3 regions of the Metasolibacillus sp. FSL K6-0083 genome follow, and region 3 is predicted to be linked to each of the others. Evidence: predicted binding sites of a transcription regulator. Region 3 holds the regulator's gene; each other region holds the start of a gene.
What was found. Region 3 encodes LexA, which represses DNA repair genes until DNA is damaged. Its sites were predicted from a motif close to CGAACATATGTTCG; they were not measured.
Positions count from the first base shown of each region.

Region 1: MHB51_RS00460 (ImmA/IrrE family metallo-endopeptidase) is a predicted target of LexA. The motif match lies at 2,323-2,336, and genes of this name have one in related genera.
Region 2: MHB51_RS15340 (carbohydrate kinase) is a predicted target of LexA. The motif match lies at 4,930-4,943, and genes of this name have one in related genera.

Region 1 covers NZ_CP152046.1:107,045-115,072, reverse strand. Annotated here, with positions in the region: gene MHB51_RS00485 (hypothetical protein) at 1-51, opposite strand, end outside; gene MHB51_RS00480 (DUF6838 family protein) at 48-473, opposite strand; gene MHB51_RS00475 (sigma factor-like helix-turn-helix DNA-binding protein) at 740-1,255, opposite strand; gene MHB51_RS00470 (DUF3954 domain-containing protein) at 1,464-1,640, opposite strand; gene MHB51_RS00465 (helix-turn-helix transcriptional regulator) at 1,854-2,222, shown strand; gene MHB51_RS00460 (ImmA/IrrE family metallo-endopeptidase) at 2,363-2,851, shown strand; gene MHB51_RS00455 (substrate-binding domain-containing protein) at 2,943-4,088, opposite strand; gene tyrS (tyrosine--tRNA ligase) at 4,304-5,575, opposite strand; T-box leader at 5,635-5,834, opposite strand; gene MHB51_RS00445 (transglycosylase domain-containing protein) at 6,138-8,028, shown strand, end outside.
Region 2 covers NZ_CP152046.1:3,278,121-3,286,148, forward strand. Annotated here, with positions in the region: gene MHB51_RS15310 (carbonic anhydrase) at 44-610, opposite strand; gene MHB51_RS15315 (hypothetical protein) at 697-819, shown strand; gene MHB51_RS15320 (hypothetical protein) at 1,578-1,736, opposite strand; gene MHB51_RS15325 (aminopeptidase) at 1,867-3,102, opposite strand; gene motA (flagellar motor stator protein MotA) at 3,284-4,084, shown strand; gene motB (flagellar motor protein MotB) at 4,068-4,835, shown strand; gene MHB51_RS15340 (carbohydrate kinase) at 4,961-6,049, shown strand; gene MHB51_RS15345 (pseudouridine-5'-phosphate glycosidase) at 6,046-6,957, shown strand; gene MHB51_RS15350 (response regulator transcription factor) at 7,092-7,781, opposite strand; gene MHB51_RS15355 (ATP-binding protein) at 7,788-8,028, opposite strand, start outside.
Region 3 covers NZ_CP152046.1:1,273,417-1,281,444, reverse strand. Annotated here, with positions in the region: gene MHB51_RS06165 (aldehyde dehydrogenase family protein) at 1-776, shown strand, start outside; gene MHB51_RS06160 (Zn-dependent alcohol dehydrogenase) at 802-1,914, shown strand; gene MHB51_RS06155 (aspartate ammonia-lyase) at 1,949-3,349, shown strand; gene MHB51_RS06150 (DUF2179 domain-containing protein) at 3,701-4,225, shown strand; gene lexA (transcriptional repressor LexA) at 4,581-5,204, opposite strand; gene MHB51_RS06140 (LysM peptidoglycan-binding domain-containing protein) at 5,554-5,883, shown strand; gene MHB51_RS06135 (recombinase family protein) at 5,883-6,539, shown strand; gene MHB51_RS06130 (DUF896 domain-containing protein) at 6,639-6,875, shown strand; gene tkt (transketolase) at 7,019-8,028, shown strand, end outside.

The DNA of each region.
Region 1 (8,028 bases), 1.2 Mb from region 3:
GATTTTTCTCGATATAGCCTTTTTTCCAGGCATTTTTTTAGCATTTGTCAATGATGATCAATCCTTCCCTTCGTATACAATGACTCCATCAATGTCCTTTCCTCCCTGTCTTGTAAGAGGAAATCGAAATCCATAAAATTGTGGGCAATACCATCTAGCATTTCACTATATGCACCTTTAGCTAATAGCACCGTTTCATCAGATAATGTAATTTCGCTTAATGCTTGTTGGATGCGTAGTGCATGATTCGCTACATCCACTTGTCCATTCAGTGGAAAATACTGCACATCAAACGCTAGCTTGACTTTAGCCCGCCCACTCATTTGCGGCGTATGCTCTAGCTTCAATAATTGAATAAAAAAAGCTGGGACTTCCACCGTCTGCGGCATTTCATTGGTATACTGCTTGTAAGCATCTCCGAACCTTTCTTGAAGCCTTCGAGAAATGGCTTCTATAATATGGCTAATGTCCATCAAACCACTCCTTTAGTAGACTGCTGAGATATGTGGTGCTGACATTTTTCACAAAGCTTTACATAAGCATTGTAAATTATGCCTTACCAAAATTACTTTTTCTTTTTCAATCGTTCTCCCCCCTTAAGCTTTACCAGATTAGTCTTTAACGTCTGTAAGCTGGAAAAAGACGCTTTCACTATATAGGTGTTTGTATGGCAAGATAGAATGACCTCAATCTCGCTTAAATGAACTCCTCACTATATAGGCATTTGTATGGCAAGCCCTTAAAATGAACTTTTCGTTATATAGCCACCTCCATGACAGATTAACTTTTTGCCATTAATATTGTTTTTTATTTTTGTTTCTGCTCGCCTTAAATAGCTTTGTACTGAGCTACGTGTAATTTCTAAAATGTCAGCCACTTTTGAAAACGTCATGTACTCAGCTCGAATAAGTATAAATACTTTACGCTCATTTTCTGTTAACCCCACCAATGCATCTTTAATAATGCTTTGAATATTGTCTAATCGCTCGTCCTCGTTATTTAGCGATTTTTCCTCCTCATCTAATCCAGTGAAATCACAATCAATAGATATAAGAAATTGCTGCATTAAATAATGGTCCATGACATAGCTATCAGTTCTTGTAGCAGCCCGATATTCAGCAGGGTCATAGCCTGTCTCCATCCATTGAATCGCCTCCTTTAAATCACGCTCCATACTTGTGCAGCCATCTATTTCCTGCAAACTTTTTAATGATTGCTTATATTCCTCAATTAAATCTGGAAAATATTTAGCCATTCCCTTTCCCCTTTCTTTTATCAATTACGCTTCGCTTTCGATACAAAAAGAATTTAGCTCCTGCGATTACTCGTCGCAGTAAACATGTGCTCCTGCGATTACTCGTCGCAGTAAACATTGCTGATGGAAGTTAAATAAAAAGGACACTAATTGATTTGGCTAAATAGCCAAAATCAATTAGTGTCCGTCGGTTTTTCCGTAAGGACTATTATTTATCTTGGTGAATGCGAATACGCTCCGCTCGCTCTACATCTAAAACTCGCCCGTTTTTCCAAATGATAGTATCTTGTCCAAACGCTTTCGGCTTTAGCGGTGTAACACATCCATCCTGTACAATATAAATACCATTCTCAAATACATTCATTTGCTGATTTTCTTTGCCCATCAAAAATCCTCCTATTTTTTATTTATATAGCATCCGATATAAAAGTTGCTTTTTTAAATATGCTTCTCAATAAATTTCTATTTCAGCAACTCGTTAACATAAATATAACATTGCTAAAATAGAAATTCAAGCATAAAGTTGCTATTAGAGAAATTTTTTATTTCCAAAACAGAAACATGCTATAATTAAGTATGAAATCTCTGAAAGCGGTGAATGATGATGAGTATCGGAAAACGAATCGTTGCATTAAGAGAAAGCAAAGGATGGACACAAAGAGAGCTAGCAAGCCGAGTGAATCTGAATGTTAGCGTGATGAATAGAATTGAAGCAAACGAGCGACCTGTAAAAGATAGTGAATTGCTACAATTAGCAAATATATTAAATGTTAGTACAGACTATCTTCTTGGCCGTTCTAATTCACCTGCATTGACACAGGAGGAAAAGGACGAGGCTGAATTTCAAGCTTTTGCTAACAATCCAACACTTCAAAAATGGTATAAGGAATTGCCAAAATCAAAGGAAGAAGATTTAGAAAAACTGCGTAAAATGTGGGAGATTTTAAAAGACCATGGAGAGCTTTAAAATGACATTTTAAATGAATAATTAGCAGTTGTCCTTATTGATTGTCAATCATATTCCAAACCTCACTACCAAAATGTGAGGTTTTATAATATAATAAAATAGAACAAATGTTCTTAAATGGCTTTTTAGGAGTTGTTTTAATGTACTATTATACACATCTTGAGGATTATATTACGCGCTTTTATATGCAGTTGGGCATTACCGATTTATCTTTATTGAGCTTTCAAGAAGTCGCAGCTAGATTAGGGGTTAAAGTATTTTATTGGTCAGAACGTAGTCAGGCTTTGTTTATTGAAGGTCGTGCTTATATTTTTCTTGAGGAAAATTTATCACCCGAAGAGGAATGGCAAGATTTCTGTCATGAATTATGCCATGTGCTACTGCATAGTGGCAATCAATTTGACTTGCCCCCACTTTTTCAAAAATATCAGGAGCATAAAGCGAATAATTTTATGTACCATGCATGTGTGCCAACCTTTTTATTAGAGCGAATGGAGCTATATGACTTTACACATAAAGAAATAGCTAAAATCCAACAGAATTTTTGTGTAGAACACGACTTTGCTAAAAATCGACTCATTCAATTTTTAAACAATAAACAAAATCAATTATACCGTTATCAAGGTTAATTTTAAAAAGTAAAAGTAGTTATGTCATAAAAATCCACCGAGCTATAAGGCTAAGTGGATTTTTTCATTCGACCGAAAAACAATCATTTATTCACTCATTGAGTGGCACATATCCTACTTTTTCAACTAACCCTTGCCCTTGAGGTGATAAAATCCATTCAATAAGCCTCGCTGTATTGTCATTTGACGTATTTGTTGTTATTGCATAAAATTCCGATGTAATTGGATATGTGTTATTGCGAATATTGTCCTTTGTCGGTGCGATTCCTTCAATTGATAATAATTTGATTTGGTCGTTTTGCACCATTTCTGTTGAATAGTAGCGGAATGTATAACCAAGCGCATTTTTGTAATTTTTATATTGTGCGACTTGTTGAATAATGCCCCCCATTCCCGAAACAATATCCTCTCTCGGGGCTTCCATAATCGGTGTATCTTCCATTAAATATTGCAGTGCCGTTTGAGAACCGCTATCTTCAGGTCGTTGAAAGGCACGAATTTTTTCGTTAGCGCCTCCTATTTGTGACCAATTCGTAATCTCTCCTGCATAAATACCGCGAACTTGCTCTAATGTTAAGCTATTAATTGGGTTATTTTTATGTACAAAAAAAACAAATGCTTCTTTGCCAATCGGTGTCATATTTAATTCAACATTCTTTTGCTGCGCCATCTTTAGCTGGCGCTCAGACGGCGCAGCAGCAAAAATGACATCCACTTTGCCATTAATTACATTATTATAGGCATCAGGTGTTTTATTAACCATTACTGTTTTTTTGAAGTAATCTGCGTTTTCTGGATATGTAGCTTGTACAAATGCTGTATACAATGGATATAGCGCCGTTGCACCATCTATTTTTGGCATTTTGCCATCCAAAGTTAACGTTGACACTTCGCCTAATTTTGTAATTTGATTATTTTCGGTGAAGGGATGGTACGCCCATATATCTACCTCACTATCCACTGTAGCTAGCTGGCTTTCATAATATGTTTGTCCAGCTAAAACAGTTGGTACAATCATAATCCCTAACATAATAAACGCCGTTATTTGCTTGCGCCTTTTCGTTTTGAAGAATTGCAAAATTCTTAATATGAGTAAAATATAAACTACGAGAACAGCAGCAACTAAAAGCCATACATAGCTTTGATGCAGGAAGAACATCGTTAAAAATAATAATGGCGCGCCCAAAAATAATATACCTATTGTTAGCAATACGATACTCCCTATTTTCTCCATCATTTTCCTCCCCCTTTTTAACATAAACGATAAAAAAAGAAAAAGTGTTCCAATAATTTTTTTGTATTTATAACTAGAAAGTTAACTTCATTTTCAAATATACCTCTACAGCTTTTCTTGGTTTGTGTTTAGGTTACTTCTTGAAATCTTTTGGTGGAACAAAATAAAAGCGCATGAATCAGATTTTTCAATTTGAGTTCATGCGCCTTTCTTATTTTTTAATTAAATTTCACCATATGGTATTTCTTTTTACCACGGCGAATAATGGAAAAAGCGTCTTCTAAACGGTCTTTAGCATCTACTGTATATTCTAAATCCGTCACCTTTTCACCGTTGATGCTGATGGCACCATTTGTTACATCTTCACGCGCTTGACGCTTTGATGGGGAAACACCTGCCTCGACAAGCATTTCAACAATGTTTTTATCTTCTTTCGCCATTTCAATAGAAGGAACATCTTTAAAAGCATCTTTCATTTCTTCTGCAGATAAAGCTTTTAAATCTCCAGAGAATAGTGCTGCTGTAATACGCTGTACAGTATCAAGTGCCTCTTGGCCGTGAATTAAGCGCGTCATTTCTTCTGCTAATGCCTTTTGTGCTTTGCGTAAATGTGGTTCTTGCTCAACACTTGTTTGTAATACCTCGATTTCTTCACGTGATAGGAATGTAAAGATTTTCAAGTATTTAATAACGTCTGCATCACCAGTGTTAATCCAGAATTGGTAGAATTCATATGGGCTCGTTTTTTCAGCGTCTAACCATACTGCGCCACCTGCTGTTTTACCGAATTTCGTGCCATCAGCCTTTGTTACTAATGGAATTGTAAAACCGAATGCTTTTGCATTGTCATCATGCGTTTTACGTATGACTTCTAAGCCTGTTGTAATATTGCCCCACTGATCCGATCCACCGATTTGGATGCGTACATTATGGTTGTCGTATAAATGATTAAAATCAATTCCTTGAATGATTGTGTACGTAAATTCTGTAAATGAAATACCTGTATCTAAACGTGAAGCAATCGTATCCTTTGCTAGCATGTAGTTGACATTCAATAGCTTCCCAAAATCACGTAAAAACTCGATTGTACTCATTTTTCCAATCCAATCGTGATTGTTGACAAGCTTTGCTGTATTTTCTGCGCTAGAATTAAAGTCAAAAATGCGCTCTAATTGTTTTTTAATGCCCTGTACATTTCGGTCAATTTGCTCTACTGTTTGCAATTGGCGCTCCTCTGAACGTCCAGATGGATCCCCTACCATTCCTGTTGCACCACCAACTAGCAATACCGGCTTATGACCAGCTTGTTGGAAGCGGCGAAGCGTTAATAATGGTACGATATGGCCGATGTGCATCGAATCAGCCGTTGGGTCAACCCCACAGTATAATGATACGGACTGCTCATTTAATAGCTTTTCCATACCTTCTGCGTCTGTTTGCTGGTATAACAAACCACGCCAATTTAAGTCTTCAATTAGTTTGTTTGTCATGTTGTGTCCTCCTCTTTTTTTACGCATAGAAACAAAAAAGTCCCTACACGCACTATGCATGCAGGGACGCTATCGTAAAAATAACGCGGTACCACCCAGCTTGAAGAGCATTACTCTTCCTCTCATCCGTCTTAACGCGACGTCAACGTCCAAGCTCCAAGAACGTAATTCATGTTATACATTATGACTAGCTCTCACCACACGCTAGCTCTCTTGACAGGGAATGATAACACTACTGCAATCTCTTCAATACTTGAAAAACTATACAGTCTATTTTACCTAAACAGCGTCTATTGTCAATAACTATATTTTAGCTGTAGAAAAAATGTGCTATAATCAATTACGCATTGGCGTAATTGCGGTTGGATTTTTCCGAGTTCATGAAGGAAACAAAGCTAAAATCCATGACATCCGCTGGAGACTTTGAGTCAACATGATGTTGGTCACTCAGTTATTAGCACCAAAATGTGGTGTTCTTTCGACTGAGTTCCTCTAATTCAGTAAAAGCCCTACTCCTTTGGTTTAACTGAATCGAGGTAAATGAGTTTAGGAGGTCGTTTCATTGAAAGAATGGTTGACACAAATAAATAACAAATTAGAAGCTCTAGCAAACAAATCTTGGATGCGTGCGTTCCGCATTACAGGTGGCGTTATTTGGAATTTATCATTATTAATTCTTATATTAGTAGCAACTTTAACTGTATTTGCTGGGGCAGTTGGTGCGGGCTATTTCGCATCACTCGTAAAAGAAGAGCCTTTGCGTTCGAAGGAAAATATGCGTGAGCTTATTTTCAATTACGAGGAAACGAGTGAAATTTATTTTGCGGACAATATTTATATTGGCAAGTTGCGCACCGATTTAGAGCGACGTGAAACCTCTCTAAAGGATGTTTCGCCCATTGTAATTGATGCTGTTCTTGCAACAGAGGACGAGTACTTCCGTGAGCATAATGGTATCGTCCCAAAAGCTGTCCTGCGTGGGTTGCTACAAGACTTTACAAATTCGGCTACTCAAACAGGTGGCTCGACATTAACACAGCAATTAATAAAAAATCAAATATTAACAAACGAAGTATCTTATGAACGTAAAGCAAAAGAAATATTGTTAGCATTACGACTTGAAAAATTTATGACAAAGCAAGAAATATTGGAGGCCTATTTGAATATTATCCCCTATGGGCGTAATGCTTCAGGTCGCAATATAGCTGGAATCGAAACAGCAGCGGACGGTATATTTGGCATTAAAGCTTCTGAGCTTTCTTTACCACAAGCTGCGTATATCGCGGGAATACCGCAAGCACCGTATGCCCATACACCTTTTACACAAAAAGGGCAATTAAAAACAGAGGAAGCTTTAAAGCCCGGCATTGACCGGATGAAAACGGTTCTATACCGTATGAAGGAAGCTGGCTACATTTCAGAAAATGAATATCAAGAATCTATCGTCTACGATATTACGCAAGATTTTAGAAAACCTGAATCACGCCCTGAAGACCGCTACCCATGGTTAACATACGAGCTTGAAAACCGTGCGAAAAAAATTATTGCGGATATGTTAGCTGAGCAGGATGGCATTGATCCAAAGCGCTTGCAAGAAGAATCACAGTTGCTTGAAAAATATATGATTTTAGCAGACCGTGATGTGCGCTCAAAAGGCTATCGTATCTATTCTACAATTAATCAGCAAATGTATGACGCAATGAAAACAGCAGCCGAGAATTTCCAATACTACGGTCATACGTATACAGCAACGACGATAGATAGTGAAACTGGAGAAGAAATAACAGTTGAAATGCCTGTGCAAGTTGGAAGTGTTGTTATCGAGAACAAGACAGGACGTATTTTAAGCTTTGTTGGCGGGCGTGATTTTAATATTGAGGCACTAAATCATGCTACACAAGCATATCGTTCAAATGGTTCAACAATGAAGCCACTTTTAGCATATGGTCCAGCTATCGAGTATGGAAAAATCGGTGCAGGTAGCCCTGTTGTCGATGTGAAATTTAAGCGTAGCTATGACGGCTATAGCCCTTCGAACTATCTTGAAAATGAAGAAAGAGGAATAATGCCTGCACGTGAGGCCTTAGCTCATTCTCAAAACTTAACAGCGCTTCGCTTATATGATGATATTTTACCAAATCGACCTGCTGAATATTTAGCTAAAATGGGCTTTTCTCGCTTAACCGAGGGCGATTATGTCAATTTAGCAACAGCTATCGGTGGATTAACGAATGGGACAACAGTTGAAGAAAATACAAATGCATTTGCTACACTTGCAAATGGCGGTCAATTTATTGATGCTTATATGATTGAGAAAATTGTTGATTTAGATGGCAATATTATTTATCAGCATGAGGTAGAGCCAGTTGAAGTATTTACACCTGAAACTTCCTACATTGTTACAGATATGCTGCGTGATGTACTTGATTATGGTACAGGTATGCGTGCAAAGA
Region 2 (8,028 bases), 1.8 Mb from region 3:
GCCTTTAAACATTTCTCAAACGCAGATTACACTTTCTTTCTTATTAAAGAAATTCGTGCCCATCCTGTACTAAGTCTAGGCGACCTGTACTTGGGTCGATGACAAGTCCATGAACAGGTATACCTTTAGGCATTAAAGGATGTGAACGGACGATGTCGACACTTTTTAAAACGCTTGTTGTTACATCTCCAAATCCACGTAGCCATTCACGCAAATCAACGCCAGAATAGCTAATAATATCAATCGTTTCTTGGCTAATACCACGTTCTTTCATGCTAGCAAGCACTTGATCTGGATCAACAGCACTCATGCCACAATCATAGTGACCAATAATATAAATTTCATCTGCCTGTAGGGCATAAACAGCTACTAACAAGCTACGCATAATACCGCCAAATGGATGATTGACGATTGCCCCAGCGCTTTTTACAATTTTCACATCGCCATTGCGCAAATTCATCGCCTTTGGCAACAATTCAACGAGTCGTGTATCCATGCAAGAAAGGATAACGATTTTTTTATCAGGATATTTAGTCGTAATATAAGGCTCATATTGTTTATGTGCTACGAAAAATTCATTAAAATTTAAAATATCTTGTAATGAAGTCATATAGTTGCCCCTTTCCTTTACTACTAAATTGTAAAGCAAAAGAGGAAGAATGCCAAATAGTAAAATTGCAGTCTTTTCCTTCAAAAATGACGACATCCGCACAAAAAGAAGAGTATGTTAAAAAAGCCATTTTGAACATTCTCTTTGCAATGAGAGAAATGACAATACCGCAGGAGCAAATGTTTTGTATGCTGAAGGTGAAGCAATAGGTACAGAAATTTTCTCCTTTCGAAAGATGTGGAATACACGTTGAAAAAGTTAAATAGGGGCTGACCAAAAAGCCGTGCATAGCCGGCGTTTTGGTCAGTAACGATGATGTTTCACAAAATGTTGATTCCTATAAAGTGAACCTTCAATCAGTGGGGCTTTGCCCCCACTGATTGGTGATAGAGGAACACAAGCTATCCTGCGAAAACGCTTGTGTGACCAACATCGTGTTGGCCTCATTCTTAGTTTTTACAGGCTATTTGATCCCACACTTAAACATCTTGTTTTTATCTGCTGTTTTGAAGTAGGGGTATGTGCTCCTGCGGTTACTCGTCGCAAACAAATTTGTTAATACGCGATAAATAGAGAACGCCTCTTTTAAAAATGGGATGAACATTGACTTTAGCAGCGTACTCCTTCAGTAAAAGGGAAGCGATGAAAACATCGATTTCAATGCGGTGGCAAAACAAAATGGACTTTTCGGGCAACTCCAATTGTATATAGGAAATATTAAATGTTAAATTTCATTGAGGTATATCTATCGGCTGTATATCTTCATCAAGGGGGAAGGAGGTGTGCATCGCCTGCCTTTGATGATGTTTCATCAAAAAAGCTATGGCTGGAGAGCTTCTTTGAAAATAGGAGTCATATTAGGTTTAGCAGCTTTTTTAGGAGGTTAAAGTATGGAGGTGAAAATCAATTTTTTTAGTACACTTACAAAACGAGGCCGTCTTTTGAGACAGCCCCGTAGTTCATTTTATTATTTTTTACTATCAATACGAGTAGAATCAGCTGAATTTAAGCCTACACGTAAGTAATGAATAAAGAACCATACAGAAATTAAAAGAACTACTGTAAAGCCAAGTACCGTTGTTAAGTACGGGGCAGCAAGCGGATGATGATGATTAAAAATAAACATTACTTTATATCTCCCTTCATACAATCATTATTTAATATTATACATGAAAGCATGCTATCAAAGTAGAGCTAATTCATATTATTCGAATTTAATAGCTGAACTTATGTCAACATTTTGAAGGCAATTTCGACTAAAATGCCCAATTCCCATTGCGGAATATTGGCTCTTTTTCACCGTCAGCATTAATACCATCGATATTCATTTCACCTGAGCCAACCATAAAGTCAACATGTGTAATGCTCTGGTTTAAGCCATTTGCTAATAAATCCTCCTGTGACATTGTTTTGCCACCTTCTAGGCAGAATGCGTAGGCGCTGCCGATAGCGAAATGGTTTGAGGCATTTTCATCAAATAAAGTATTAAAGAATAATAGACCTGATGCTGAAATTGGGGATTGATGTGGAACAAGTGCCACCTCCCCTAAATAGTGCGAGCCCTCATCTGTTTCTACTAATTGCTTTAATATTTCTTCACCTTGCTCTGCCTCGACACCAACGATTCGACCATTTTCAAAAGTTAATTTAAAGTTGTCGATAATATTACCGCCATAGCTTAATGGCTTTGTGCTAGAAACATAACCATTTACACCTGTTTTATGCGGTACAGTAAATACTTCTTCCGTTGGCATATTTGCCATAAATTCGTGACCACGCTCGTTAACGCTACCTGCACCACACCATAAATGTCCGTTCGGCAAGTCAATTGTTAAATCTGTGCCGGGAGCTGTATAGTGTAGCTTTTCATATTTTTTAGCGTTTAAATAATCCACTTTTGCATGTAGTGTATTATCATGATTCTTCCATGCTTCAACTGGATTTTCTAAGTCAGCACGAGTCGCTTTGAAAATTGCCTCCCATAGCTCGTCCACTTGCTTATCTGCTGAGAGCTCTGGGAATACTTTAGCAGCCCACTCTTTAGAAGCTGCGGCAATTACCGTCCAACTAATTTTGTCTGATTGCACATATTGGCGATATTTATTTAAAGCCATGCCTGCTGCTTTTTGATTTGCCGCAATACGCTTCGTGTCAATACCTTTTAATAAATCTGGGCTTTGCGAAACAATGGACATAAATGCGGCCCCTTGTTCAGCTAACGATTCGCGTTCAAGTTTTTTCCATTCTGGGAAGAAATCAAAGGAATCCTCTGGCGCCAGCTCATAGCGCAAACGTGCGATTTCATCATCTGTAAAATCAACAAATACTTGACGTGCACCATTTTCGTAAGCTACTTTTGTAATTAAACGAACAAATGGCGCTACCTCTGTAGAAGCTTGAATAAAGAGATATTGATCCTTTTGGATATTTACTCCTATTTTTACAGCGAGTTCAGCATATTTTAATAAATTTTCTTCAAAGACTGTGCTCATTTTCTCATGTCCTCCAATATTTATATGATAAAAATCAAATGTATTGATACCATCTAATCAAATATACCGAAATTTGCAGAAAAATGCATTAATGCATCGAAAAAAAATGCAAATAAGATTATACTAAATGATAGAATACAATTATTAAATAAAAAGTATGGGTTATTGGAGGTTATACATAATGGATCTTTCCTCGTTAATAGGTATAATTTTGGCATTTGTTTCACTACTGACGGGTATGATATTAAAAGGGGTAAGCTTAGGTGCGCTAGCAAATCCAGCTGCCATTTTAATCATTATTTTTGGTACAATATCCGCAGTAGTAATTGCCTTTCCTATGAAGGAATTAAAGCGAGTACCAAAACTATTTAAAGTGCTATTTACAGAAACAAAGTTAACAGGTGATATAGAAATCATTAAAATGTTTTCTCAATGGGCTGATTTAGCTCGTCGAGAAGGGTTGCTTGCCCTTGAAAGCAAAGCAGCGGAGATTGAAGACCCATTTCTAAAAAATGGCTTAACGCTTGCTATCGATGGACAAAATGCAGATTATATTCGCGATGTACTATCAGAGGAAGTAGAGGCGATGGAGGATCGCCATGCTAGTGGAGCCGCGATTTTTTCACAAGCGGGTACATATGCCCCAACATTAGGGGTACTAGGGGCTGTAGTAGGTTTAATTGCTGCCTTGCGAGATTTAAGTGATATAGATGGATTAGGATATGCTATTTCAGCCGCCTTCGTTGCGACATTATTAGGGATTTTCACAGGTTATGTATTATGGCATCCATTTGCTAACAAATTGAAGCGAAAATCCTCTGTAGAAGCGAAGCAAAAGCGCATGATGATTGAAGGAATTTTATCTGTTCTTGAAGGAGAGGCACCACGTGTAATTGAGCAAAAGCTAGCTTCTTACTTACCTTTAGAAGAACGTAAGCAAATCATGGAAAGCGGGGCGGGTGGCCTTGGCAAAGAGGCATAAAAAACATAAAAAGCATGAGGAACATATTGATGAGTCATGGTTAGTTCCATACGCTGATATATTAACGCTGTTATTAGCTCTATTTATTGTTCTTTTTGCTTCTAGTTCAGTAGACCAAGAGAAGCTAGAAAGAATGTCGCAAGTATTTGGTCAAATATTTGATGGTGGGGCCGGAGTATTGGATAATCCGTCTATTCCAGATCATCCAGATGCAATAAGCGGTGAAATCACAGAACAAACAGTAAAGTATTTAAGAGACCAAGAAGAGCTGCAGCAAATTCAAGGGCGAATTGATGAATTCATTGCTATTAATGAACTAGAAGAGCAGTTTGAAACGAGCAGGACAGAAGAGGGCGGTGTGCTCATTCGAATTCGCGATAGCGTGCTTTTCGACCCGGGTAAAGCAAATGTCAAGCCAGAATATGCAGCAATTGCACAGGAGCTATCAAAAATTTTACAGTTGGACACACCGCGAAGTATTATTGTCACAGGGCATACAGACAATGTTCCTCATTACAGCGCAGAGTTTAAGTCCAATTGGGAGCTATCTGTCATGCGCGCAGTTAATTTCCTGAAAAATGTAATCGACAGTAATCCCGAGCTAGACTCAGAGCAGTTTAGTATTAGAGGATTTGGTGAATTCAAGCCGATTGCTAACAACGATACAGTAGATGGGCGTGCCCAAAATCGCCGTGTTGAAGTATTAATCCAGCCATTAATATTAGAGGACGGCAGTGAGATTCATGAATAATTGAAGAAAAAGAGCTATGTGTAAGACTGAAAAAATTAATTTCGTCTTTTATAGCTCTTTTTTTTTGACATTTAATAAACAAAAGTTTATAATTTAAACAAAAGTTTGAGAGGAGGAAAGTTGCAATGAATGACAAGGAGAAACTTGTATTACAGTTAGTCCAAGAAAACCCTTATTTATCGCAGCAGGAAATGGCAGAAGTGTTAAATATGTCACGTCCAGCTCTCGCAAATATTATTTCAGGATTGATAAAAAAAGGCGAAATTATTGGTCGGGCATATGTTTTGCCGGTCAAACAATCCATTGTTGCTATCGGTGGAGCAAATGTCGACCGCAAATTGCATATTACAAATAAAGTACAGCTAGAGACGTCCAACCCCGTAACAGCAAACGAAAGCGTTGGTGGCGTAGCACGTAATATTGCAGAAAATCTTGGGCGCTTAGGCAATCAAGTGAAATTGTTAACGACACTTGGGCATGATGCCGATGCGCAAATGATTGAACAAGCTAGTCGTGCTTTTATTGAGCTCGATATCATTGAAAAGTTAGAAAAGGAGCAAACAGGCTCTTATACAGCGGTATTAGATAAAGACGGTGATTTAGTTATTGCCTTAGCAAACATGGCTATTTACGAAGCGCTGACACCTAGCCTACTTGACAAGCATATGGCAACATTAATAAATGCTTCAGCTATAATTATTGATTTAAACTGTCCAAAGGAAACGGTAATGTATGTTCAGCAACTTGCCAAGGAGCGTAATATTCCACTAGCAATCGTTCCTGTTTCATCACCTAAAATGAATCGCATGCCAGATGATTTACAAGGTGTGACTTATTTTATTTGCAATAGAGATGAGGCAGAAACATACTTACACATGACTTTAAAGGATGAGGCAAGTTACGAAGAGGCTGTAAGGGCATTGCTGGAAAAAGGTGCAGAGCATGTTGTGCTCACTTTAGGTGGAAAAGGTGTGCTAGTTGGAGAAGGGGATAAGCTCCAGCATTATAGTGCATATAAAATTAATGATATTAAGGATGTAACAGGTGCAGGTGATGCCTTTGTAAGTGCTTGTTTACACGGTGTGATGCAAGGTGATACTTTACACGAAGCGGCGCAATTTGCACTGTATCATGCAGCAAAAACATTACAGGCCAATACAACAGTACGCCTAGTAAAACAAAATGAATATAAAAATTGGAGGAATTTAAAATGAAACAATACTTATCTTATTCACAAGAAGTGTTAGAAGCAAAGGAAAAAGGATTACCGATTGTCGCATTAGAATCAACAATTATTTCTCATGGCATGCCTTATCCTCAAAACGTGCAAACTGCGCGTGAAGTGGAGCAAATTATTCGTAATAATGGAGCAGTACCTGCAACAATCGCTTTAATTGACGGGCAAATTAAAATTGGTTTATCCGATGAAGAGCTTGAGATGTTCGGTAATGCGCAAGGTGTAGCGAAAGCGTCACGCCGTGATTTAGGCTATTTAATCGCAACGAAAAAACTAGGTGCAACGACGGTTGCAGCTACGATGATTTGTGCAGAGCTTGCTGGCATTGAGTTATTCGTAACAGGAGGTATCGGTGGTGTACACCGCGGTGCTGAAACGACAATGGATATTTCAGCGGACCTAGAGGAGCTTGCAATGACAAAGGTAGCAGTTGTGTGTGCAGGCGCAAAATCTATTTTAGATATCGGTTTAACATTAGAATATTTAGAAACAAAAGGTGTACCTGTTATCGGCTACGAAACAGATGTATTACCAGCATTCTTTACGAGAGAAAGCGAATTTGCAGTAAATTTCCGTGCTGATTCTGCTGAGGAAGTAGCGGCAATGATGCGCGCGAAATGGGATTTAGGTTTACGCGGTGGTGCAATCGTTGCAAACCCGATTCCTGTCGAACATTCAATGGAAGCCAGCTTTATTAACGGCATTATAACAGGTGCATTAAAAGAAGCAACAGAAAAGGGCATCGCTGGTAAGGATGTTACGCCATTTTTACTAGGTAAAGTAAAAGAGCTAACAGAAGGAAAATCATTAGATGCAAATATCGCATTAGTGAAGCATAACGCAAAAGTTGGCGCAGGAATCGCTGTAGCCTTAATGCAAAAATAATCAATATTATGCTAAAAATAAAAAAGCCTAAATAATTTTGGAAGATGGTGCAGCATCGGACACTTAATTGTTTAGGCTTTTTTTACAAGAGGGCTAGGAATTAATTTACCATGATAATAAGCGATATAGCGTCTCTACTGGAAAGTAAGACGGTAACCTTGTCCTCGCTCCATTACAATTTGTGTATGGTGGCCTGGAATCGCTTCTAGCTTCCTTCTCAAATTGCTAATGTGCACTCGTAAAGCCTGTGTTTGACCGATGCTATCCTCATCCCAAATAAGTTGATAGAGCTCGGATGCTGGGAAAGTTAGCCCAGCGTGCTGGGCTAAAAAGAATAAGATTTGAAATTCCTTTGTTGCTAGCGATAGCATCGTATTGTTAATCGATACTTTTCCCGAGTGTATATGGAAATGAAGAGCACCAATAATTGTAGGCTCTGTAGAATGCTCTATATTGCTTGTTTTTCGACGCTGTTGGATTCTATCGATGGCTTTTAACAATCTACTTTTATCAAGCGGCTTTAAAATATAATCTGCTGCTTGAACATTGAAGGCCTCGAGGGCATAATGCTCATAGGCTGTTACGAAAACAATATCAATTCGCTGTGTTGCATATTCAAATGTACTGGCAAGCTCAATCCCATTCATATCTGCCATGTCAATATCTAAAAATAAAATATCGGGCTGCAAAATAGGGATTTGCTCCAACGCTTCTATTGGATTCAAAAATTTCCCGACAATCTGTACAAGCTGACCTTCATGCAAAAGTGCCTCCAATAAATTTATAGCTAATATTTCATCATCAACAATTAAAGCCTTTAACAATAGGAATCACTCCTTTAAGCTATATAAAATAGGGAATCTAATGATAACAGTAGTGCCCTGATTCACTGTACTGTTAATGGTAATAGAGGCGTGCTCGTATTTTTTTAAACGCTTTGCAATATTGCGTAAAGCAACACTTTGACTACGCATCGCATCCTCTGTAAAAATATGCTCTAGTTGCTCTTGCTCAATCCCAATACCGTTATCACTTATTGTAAATATAATTTGCTGCTGTTGCTTTTCGATA
Region 3 (8,028 bases):
TTACTGGAAGCACAAAAATTGGAAAGCAATTAGTGCGTGATTCTGCAGATAGCAATTTAAAGCCAGTAACGCTAGAGCTTGGTGGTAAATCGCCAAATATTATTTTTGATGATGTAAAGGATTTAGATGCTGCAATCGACCGTTCGTTTATTGGTTTATTCACACATAAGGCAGAAAAATGCTCATCTCCAACTCGTTTATTCGTTCAAAAATCAATTTACGATATAGTGGTGAAGAAAATCGCTGAGATGGCGGAAAATTACAAATGTGGTGACCCATTTGACCCGGAAAGCGACCAAGGAGCACAAGTATCAAAAGAGCATATGGAATCAATTTTAGCTTACATTAAAAGCGGTAAGGAGCAAGGAGCACGTATCGTTGCAGGTGGTGAGCGCGATGTAACAGGTACAAATGCTAACGGCTATTTTGTAAAACCAACTATTTTTGCTGATGTGACAAATGATATGAAAATTGCGCAGGAAGAAATTTTTGGTCCAGTGCTTTGTGTCATTCCATTCGAAACAGAGGAAGAGGTTATCGAAATGGCCAATGATACAATTTACGGCTTAGCTGCTGGTTTATGGACGGGAGATACGTCACGTGCTCATCGCGTAGCAAATCAATTAGATGCAGGCATGGTCTTTGTGAATCGTTATGGCTGCTACGATTTTGCAAGCCCATTCGGTGGGGTGAAGCAAAGTGGCTGGGGTAGAGAATACGCCATCCATTCTTTAGCTGCGTTTACAAAACAACGAGCAATTTGGTTTGCTTATTAATCTGATAAAATAAGGGGAATTATTTATGAAAATGAAAGCTGCTGTAATGACAGAAATCAACAAACCACTATCAATTTTAAATGTAGAATTAGCAGAGCCAAGACATAACGAGGTGCTTGTCAAAATTGCTGCTACAGGCGTATGCCACAGTGACTTAAATGCATTAGGCGACAAAACGACGCCAACACCAACAATTTTAGGGCATGAAGGTGCAGGCATTGTTGTAAAAGTAGGCTCAAACGTAACGAATGTTAAAGTGGGCGATAAAGTAGCATTGAGCTGGGTTCCATATTGTGGTACTTGTGAATTTTGCGTGACAGGTAAAGTTCATTTATGTGAATCAGCTTTCGGTCCAATGTTTGATGGTACTTTATTAGACGGTACATCTCGCCTCAGCATTGATGGCGATAGAGTATATCACAATTCATTGCTATCAACATTTGCAGAATATGCGGTTGTTCCTGAAATGTCATGTGTAAAAATTCCAGATGAAATGCCATTAGCACAAGCGTCGTTAATTGGCTGTGGGGTGGCAACAGGTTACGGTGCTGCAGTAAATGCGGCAGGTGTAAAGCCTGGTTCAACAGTAGCTATTTTCGGTATCGGCGGTGTAGGTGTAAACGCAATTCAAGGTGCAGCAATTGCCGGTGCAGCGAAAATCATTGCAATTGATGTTAAGGATGCAAACCTAGAAATCGCGAAGAAATTCGGTGCAACACATACAGTAAACTCTAGAACGGAAGATTTAAAGGAAATTATTAAAGAGATTACAAACGGCGTAGGTGTACATTATGCAATTGATTGCTCAGGTCATACAATTTGTACGGAAAGCGCTTGGGAAATTACACGTAAAGGTGGCACAATCGTTGTTGTTGGTGCATTTAACCCAGAGCAAAAATTGAGCTTACCAGCTGGCGGATTCCACCGTGTTGGGAAGGTTTTAAAAGGGAGCTTCTATGGCGATACACAGCCGTTCCGTGATTTCCCAATGATTGCACAGCTTTATTTAGACGGCAAATTCAAGTTGGATGAGCTCATATTAGAACGTATTAAATTGGAGGATATTAATAAGGCATTCGATTCATTCCATGATGCTTGCTGTATCAACGTAGGTCGTGCAGTAATTGAATTTGAATAACAGTGACTAATGAAACGAAGGAACGGGATACGAGATGAGAATAGAAAAAGATTTCCTAGGTGAAATGAAGCTTAGCCCTGATGTATATTACGGTATTCAAACGATGCGGTCAATAATTAATTTTCCTATTTCAGGAAAAACAATCGAAGGTTATCCTTATTTAATGAAATCATTAGCATACATTAAAAAAGCAGCGGCGCTTTCCAATTTCGAAGTTGGAGAGCTCGCTGCTTCTCTTAAAGATGCGATTATTACTGCGGCGGATGAAATGATTGATGGAAAGTTTAAAAATCAATTTCCAGTAGATATTTATCAAGGTGGCGGGGGTCTTTCAATTAATATGAATGTCAACGAAGTGCTCGCCAATCGCGCTAATGAAATTATAACAGGAAATAAGGGCTATACGCATGTGCATCCAAATGAACATGTCAATATGTCTCAATCTACAAATGATGTGCTACCAAGTGCGATGAAGCTAGCATGCTTTTTTTATATGCAGGATTTAATTAACTGTTTAACACAGTTTGAGAAAACCCTTCAGCACAAGGAAGATGAATTTCAACTGCTCGTTAAAGTTTCCAGAACGTGTTTACAAGACGCATTGCCGATTACATTTGGTCAGCAATTTAGCGCATACCGTTCATTTATTGCCAGACAAATAAATGAGTTGAAGAGGTTACAGGAAGGTTGCTTACAGCTTGTTATTGGGGCAACAGCAGTAGGTACGGGCTTAGGTGCTTCGACAGACTATGTCGAGGGGATGTATCGAAATTTATATGATGTAACAGGGCTGACAGTGCGAAAAGTAGAAAATTATTTTGATGGTCTACAACACGCGGACGAGTATGTTAGAATTTCTAGCTGCTTAAAGGGGTTATGTACAGGACTTTCCAAAATGGCAAGTGATTTTAGAATACTCTCTTCGGGACCAATAGCGGGATTAGGTGAAATTGAGCTTCCAGCAGTTCAATCGGGTTCATCTATTATGCCTGGAAAAATCAATCCATGTATTCCTGAAATGATGATGCAAGTTTGCTTTGATATTTATGGCAAAGATCAGGCAATTACATTTGCGGCAGATAGAGGCGAGCTTGAATTGAATATTTGGGAAGCCATTATTATGAAAAATCTGTTTGAGCAATTTTCATTGTTAATAGCAAGCATTCCAGTGTTTCGAGAGAAGTGTGTAGCAGGAGTTCAAGTGAAAAAAGAAATAAATCAGCTTCGCGCGGAAAGCTCCTACGCTCTATCGGTCGCAATTTCAAAACAATTTAGTTACGAAATTGCTAATGAAATAGTAGCGGAAGCGCAAAGCAAAAAAACAACGGTAAAACAGATTGTTGTTGAAAAAGGTTTATTAAGTGTGGACGAAGCTGAAAAATTACTCGATCCAATCCATTTAACCTCTTTAAGCAGAAGTCTTCCATCTCTATAGGTGGCAAAATGAATGCAAGCATTAGACCGATTTCAGCGGGTTTTCAAACACTTGCTGATAAAGAGGAACTCAGTCTAAGAACATCGCATCTTGCGATAATGACTGAGTGACCAACATCCGGATGTCACAGATTTTAAAGGGAGGTTTGCATGATGCAAATCAGTTAACCGTTGTCACAGGACGTGACGGTTTCAGGTTAACTTCCACCAAATAGCTTGAAAGAATCTGGACACAATTACGTCAAGGCGTAATTGATTAAACGTGAAATAATAACTTGATAATCGAGTATTATTATATAGTTATACGATAGCAGAAAAATACCATTATAAAAGATTATGAAAGGTCCTGCGTATGAATAATATTTTATTAATTATTATTTTACAACTTATTTATGTGCCTTTATTAACGCTTCGTACAATCTTTTTAGTAAAAAATATTACGGTTTTAGCATCAATTATAGGTATGGTTGAAGTACTGATTTATGTGTTTGGTTTGTCCCTTGTATTCAGTGGAAATCAGAGCGTATTAGCGATGGTTGTTTATGCAGTTGGCTTTGGGCTAGGTATTTTTTTAGGTACGATGATTGAGCGTAAATTAGCAGTAGGCTATGTTTTTGCTGCGATTAATACGCAAAATAAAAACAATGAACTAGTGGAGTTTTTAAGGAATGAAGGTTTTGCAGTTACAATTTACAAGGGCGAAGGACGCGATAGTGAGCGCTATAAATATGAAATTTTAACGAAGCGTAATCGTGAACACGAACTGTTTCAAATTGTCGAGCGATTTGAGCCAAATGCCTTTATTATGTCATATGAGCCGAAGTCGTTTAAAGGCGGTTTTTTAGTTACACGTATGAAACAAAAGAAAAATAGATGAAGTGTCAAATAACAGGTATTTATAGACAGGCAATATTCTGAGATTTCTTATATAAAAAGCATAATTTTGTTGCAAACAGCGCTGGAAATCATCAAAATACGGCTTTTTACGAAAATTATACGTCATTTATAAACATTCACAATTTTTCAAAGCGGATGTAAAATAGCACTAATACCTCGCTAGCATGCTTTTACATATGAATGAACCTCATAGGACATCACGAAAATTTCCAATAATATTCCTCGTTTTTCTCCACAATTAATGATGTGAAAATCATGCTAGCTTTTAAAAAATGAATAGTATATTCAAAGTAAAAAACTGAGCTGTCCCAAAAATCCGGTGCTCAGTTTTTGTATTATTGTATTTTACGATATAGACCGACAACCTGCCCTAAAATCGTTACTTGATTTACTAAAATCGGGTCCATTGAAGAGTTTTCAGGCTGTAAACGAAAATGTGTTTTTTCTTTATAAAAACGCTTTACTGTTGCCTCATCATCTTCCGTCATCGCAACGACAATTTCACCATTGTTTGCAGTTGATTTTTGCTTAACAATTACATAGTCTCCATCTAAAATTCCAGCTTCAATCATTGATTCTCCCATAATTTCTAACATAAATAGCTGATCCTCAGAAGTGCCATATGAGTTTGGAAGAGGAAAGTATTCCTCGATATTCTCGATGGCTGAAATAGGAAGTCCCGCCGTTACTTTGCCAATCAAAGGAACATGGATAACACCTTGTTGTTCTATCTCACTATCATTATTGTTGTCTAAAATTTCAATAGCGCGTGGCTTTGTTGGGTCTCGACGAATAAGTCCCTTGCTTTCTAAACGAGCTAAATGGCCATGTACAGTAGAACTAGATGCTAAACCAACCGCTTCACCGATTTCACGAACTGACGGTGGATAACCTTTTGTTTTAACTTCTTCTTTAATAAAAGCTAAAATTGCTTCTTGGCGTTTTGATACTTTTGTCAACTCATTCACCTCTTTTATCTTGTTTTAGTAAACTACTCTCACCATTCATAGATGATGGAAGGGACGCTATATTGGACCTTGTTCAGCATATGTAAAGTTGCTCGCTAAACAAAGATAAGCCTCCGACGATAATCACAGATTTTTAAAACGAGTTTGAAGGCGCTTCAAAAAACTGGATGTAATTACGCCGAGGCGTAATTGATAGAACAAATTTTCTTATTTTCAGTATAACAAAAGAGAAAAATAAATGCAAACATTAGTTCGAAAATAATTGTTGACAAAAACGTTTGTTCGTTTTAATATGAGAACATACATTCCGAACTAACATTCTATTCCAGGAGGCGTTACTATGAATTGGTTGAAAAAAAATAGTTATATTGCAGTTTTTGTCGCATTTACGGTATTTGTCATTTCAGTGTTAGTTATTACTGATGAGGATATTGAACAATATGAAGAAATAGTCATTGAACATGGAGATACGCTTTGGTCTTTAGCCGAACAGTACCGAGGTAAAATGTCAACGGAGCAATGGATTGGCTTTGTGAAAAAATCAAATTACCTTTCTGATGAAAAAATAGTGATTGGACAACAGCTGCTAGTACCAATTGAAAAACGCTCTATTATTGCCAAGCAAATGACAGAGGATAGCCATTCGCGTGAAGTGGCGAATAACAATTAATGGTTACACAAACTGCGGTCATATATGTGAGGGTAAGCACCGAGAAATCAACCCAATATACATCTCTTGCAAGGCAAAAAGAAGAGCTAAAAGCATATGCAAGCAGCTTGCATTTTCATATAGTTGAAATATTCGAGGACCAACAGAGCGGCTTCGATGTGGAAAGAGATGGCTTGCTAGATATGTTAGATTATATGAAGGAAAATAATATGACAACTTTGTTCGTCCAAGATGAAACACGATTAGGACGAGGCAATGCACGCGTAGCAGTGTTACATCTTTTACAAAAGCAAGGTATCTCGGTCATATCTTTAAATGATGCTGGTCCACTAGCATTAAATGAGATGGATACAATGCTTTTAGAAATTTTAGCAATAGTAGAGGAGTATCAGCGCAAGCTGCACAATGCTAAAATACGACGCGGAATGCGACGCGCAGTAAATAACGGATATCGTCCAGAATACAATTTGAAAAACCGTGGCAATCCAGAGGGGCGCGAGCGAATTGACGTGCCTATCGAAGAAATTTTAAAGTTGCGGGCGAAGGGCTTTACCTTTGAAGAAATTGCCACTACATTAAGAGGCTTAGGATTCAATATTAGCAAAGCAACAGTTCACCGCCGCTTTGTAGAATATCAAAAAGAGAGTAGTATGTAAGCAGTCTATTCAAAACGTAAAGTACAAGATAAATCACTTGCGCTTTACGTTTTTTTCTCATACCTTTGTATTATGGAGTTTTAGAAAGGTGAGAAAAATATGTTATCCAAACAAAAATTAGCTCGAATTAATGCACTAGCAAAAAAAGCGAAGGAAGGTACGCTGACAGAGGCGGAAGCGAAAGAACGTACAGCACTTCGTAAAGAATACTTAGACACATTCCGCGCAACGATGCGCGATACGATTGAGCATGTGAAAATAGTAGATCCGGAAGGCAATGATGTAACGCCAGAAAAACTAAAAGATATAAAAAGACAGAAGGGCTTTCTAAACTAAATTTACACAATTTTATACAATGTGACACATTTAGCATTTAGTATGTGGAATTTCAAAGAAAACACCTGCTAACCATTGTTTTCTTTAACATTCTTGACTACACTATAAAGGTAGACTATATAGCACGAGAAAGGATGTCAAAAATGACTCAAACTCCGGATCAACTTGCAATTAATGCAATCCGTACATTGTCAATTGATGCAATTGAAAAAGCAAATTCTGGCCACCCTGGTTTACCAATGGGGGCAGCTCCAATGGCTTATACGCTATGGACAAAGCATTTACGCCATAACCCACAAAATCCAAATTGGTATAACCGCGATCGTTTTGTGTTATCTGCTGGTCATGGCTCTATGCTACTTTATAGCTTATTACATTTAGGAGGCTATGATTTACCAATGGAAGAAATTAAAAACTTCCGTCAATGGGATTCATTAACGCCTGGTCACCCAGAGTACGGTCATACTGCTGGTGTTGAAGCAACAACAGGACCTCTTGGACAAGGTATCGCCATGACTGTCGGTATGGCGATGGCTGAGGCGCATCTTGCGGCTAAATATAATAAAGATGGGCATAAAATTGTAGATCACTACACATATGCTCTATGTGGTGATGGCGATTTAATGGAAGGTGTAGCTGCAGAAGCAATTTCATTAGCAGGTCATCTGCAATTAGAAAAATTAATCGTGCTTTACGACAGTAATGATATTTCACTAGATGGCGAGCTAGGCATGTCATTCTCTGAAAACGTTCAAAAGCGCTTTGAATCATATGGCTGGAACTATTTACGCGTTGATGATGGGAACGATGTAGCGGATTTAAGTGCTAAAATCGAAGAGGCGAAGCAACTAAAAGGCAAGCCAACATTAATCGAAGTGAAAACTGTCATCGGCTATGGTTCACCGAATAAATCAGGTAAATCAGATTCGCATGGTGCACCTCTTGGAGCAGATGAGGTAGTATTAACAAAAACACATTACGGTTGGGAGCACGAGCCATTCAGCATCCCACAAGAAGTATATGAAACATTTAAAAAAGCAGCAGAACGTCAAGGTGTTGCAGCGGAAAATGCTTGGAACGAACAATTCGAAGCTTATCGAACTGCATATCCAGAGTTAGCTGCGGAATTTGAAAATGCTATGGAAGGCGATTT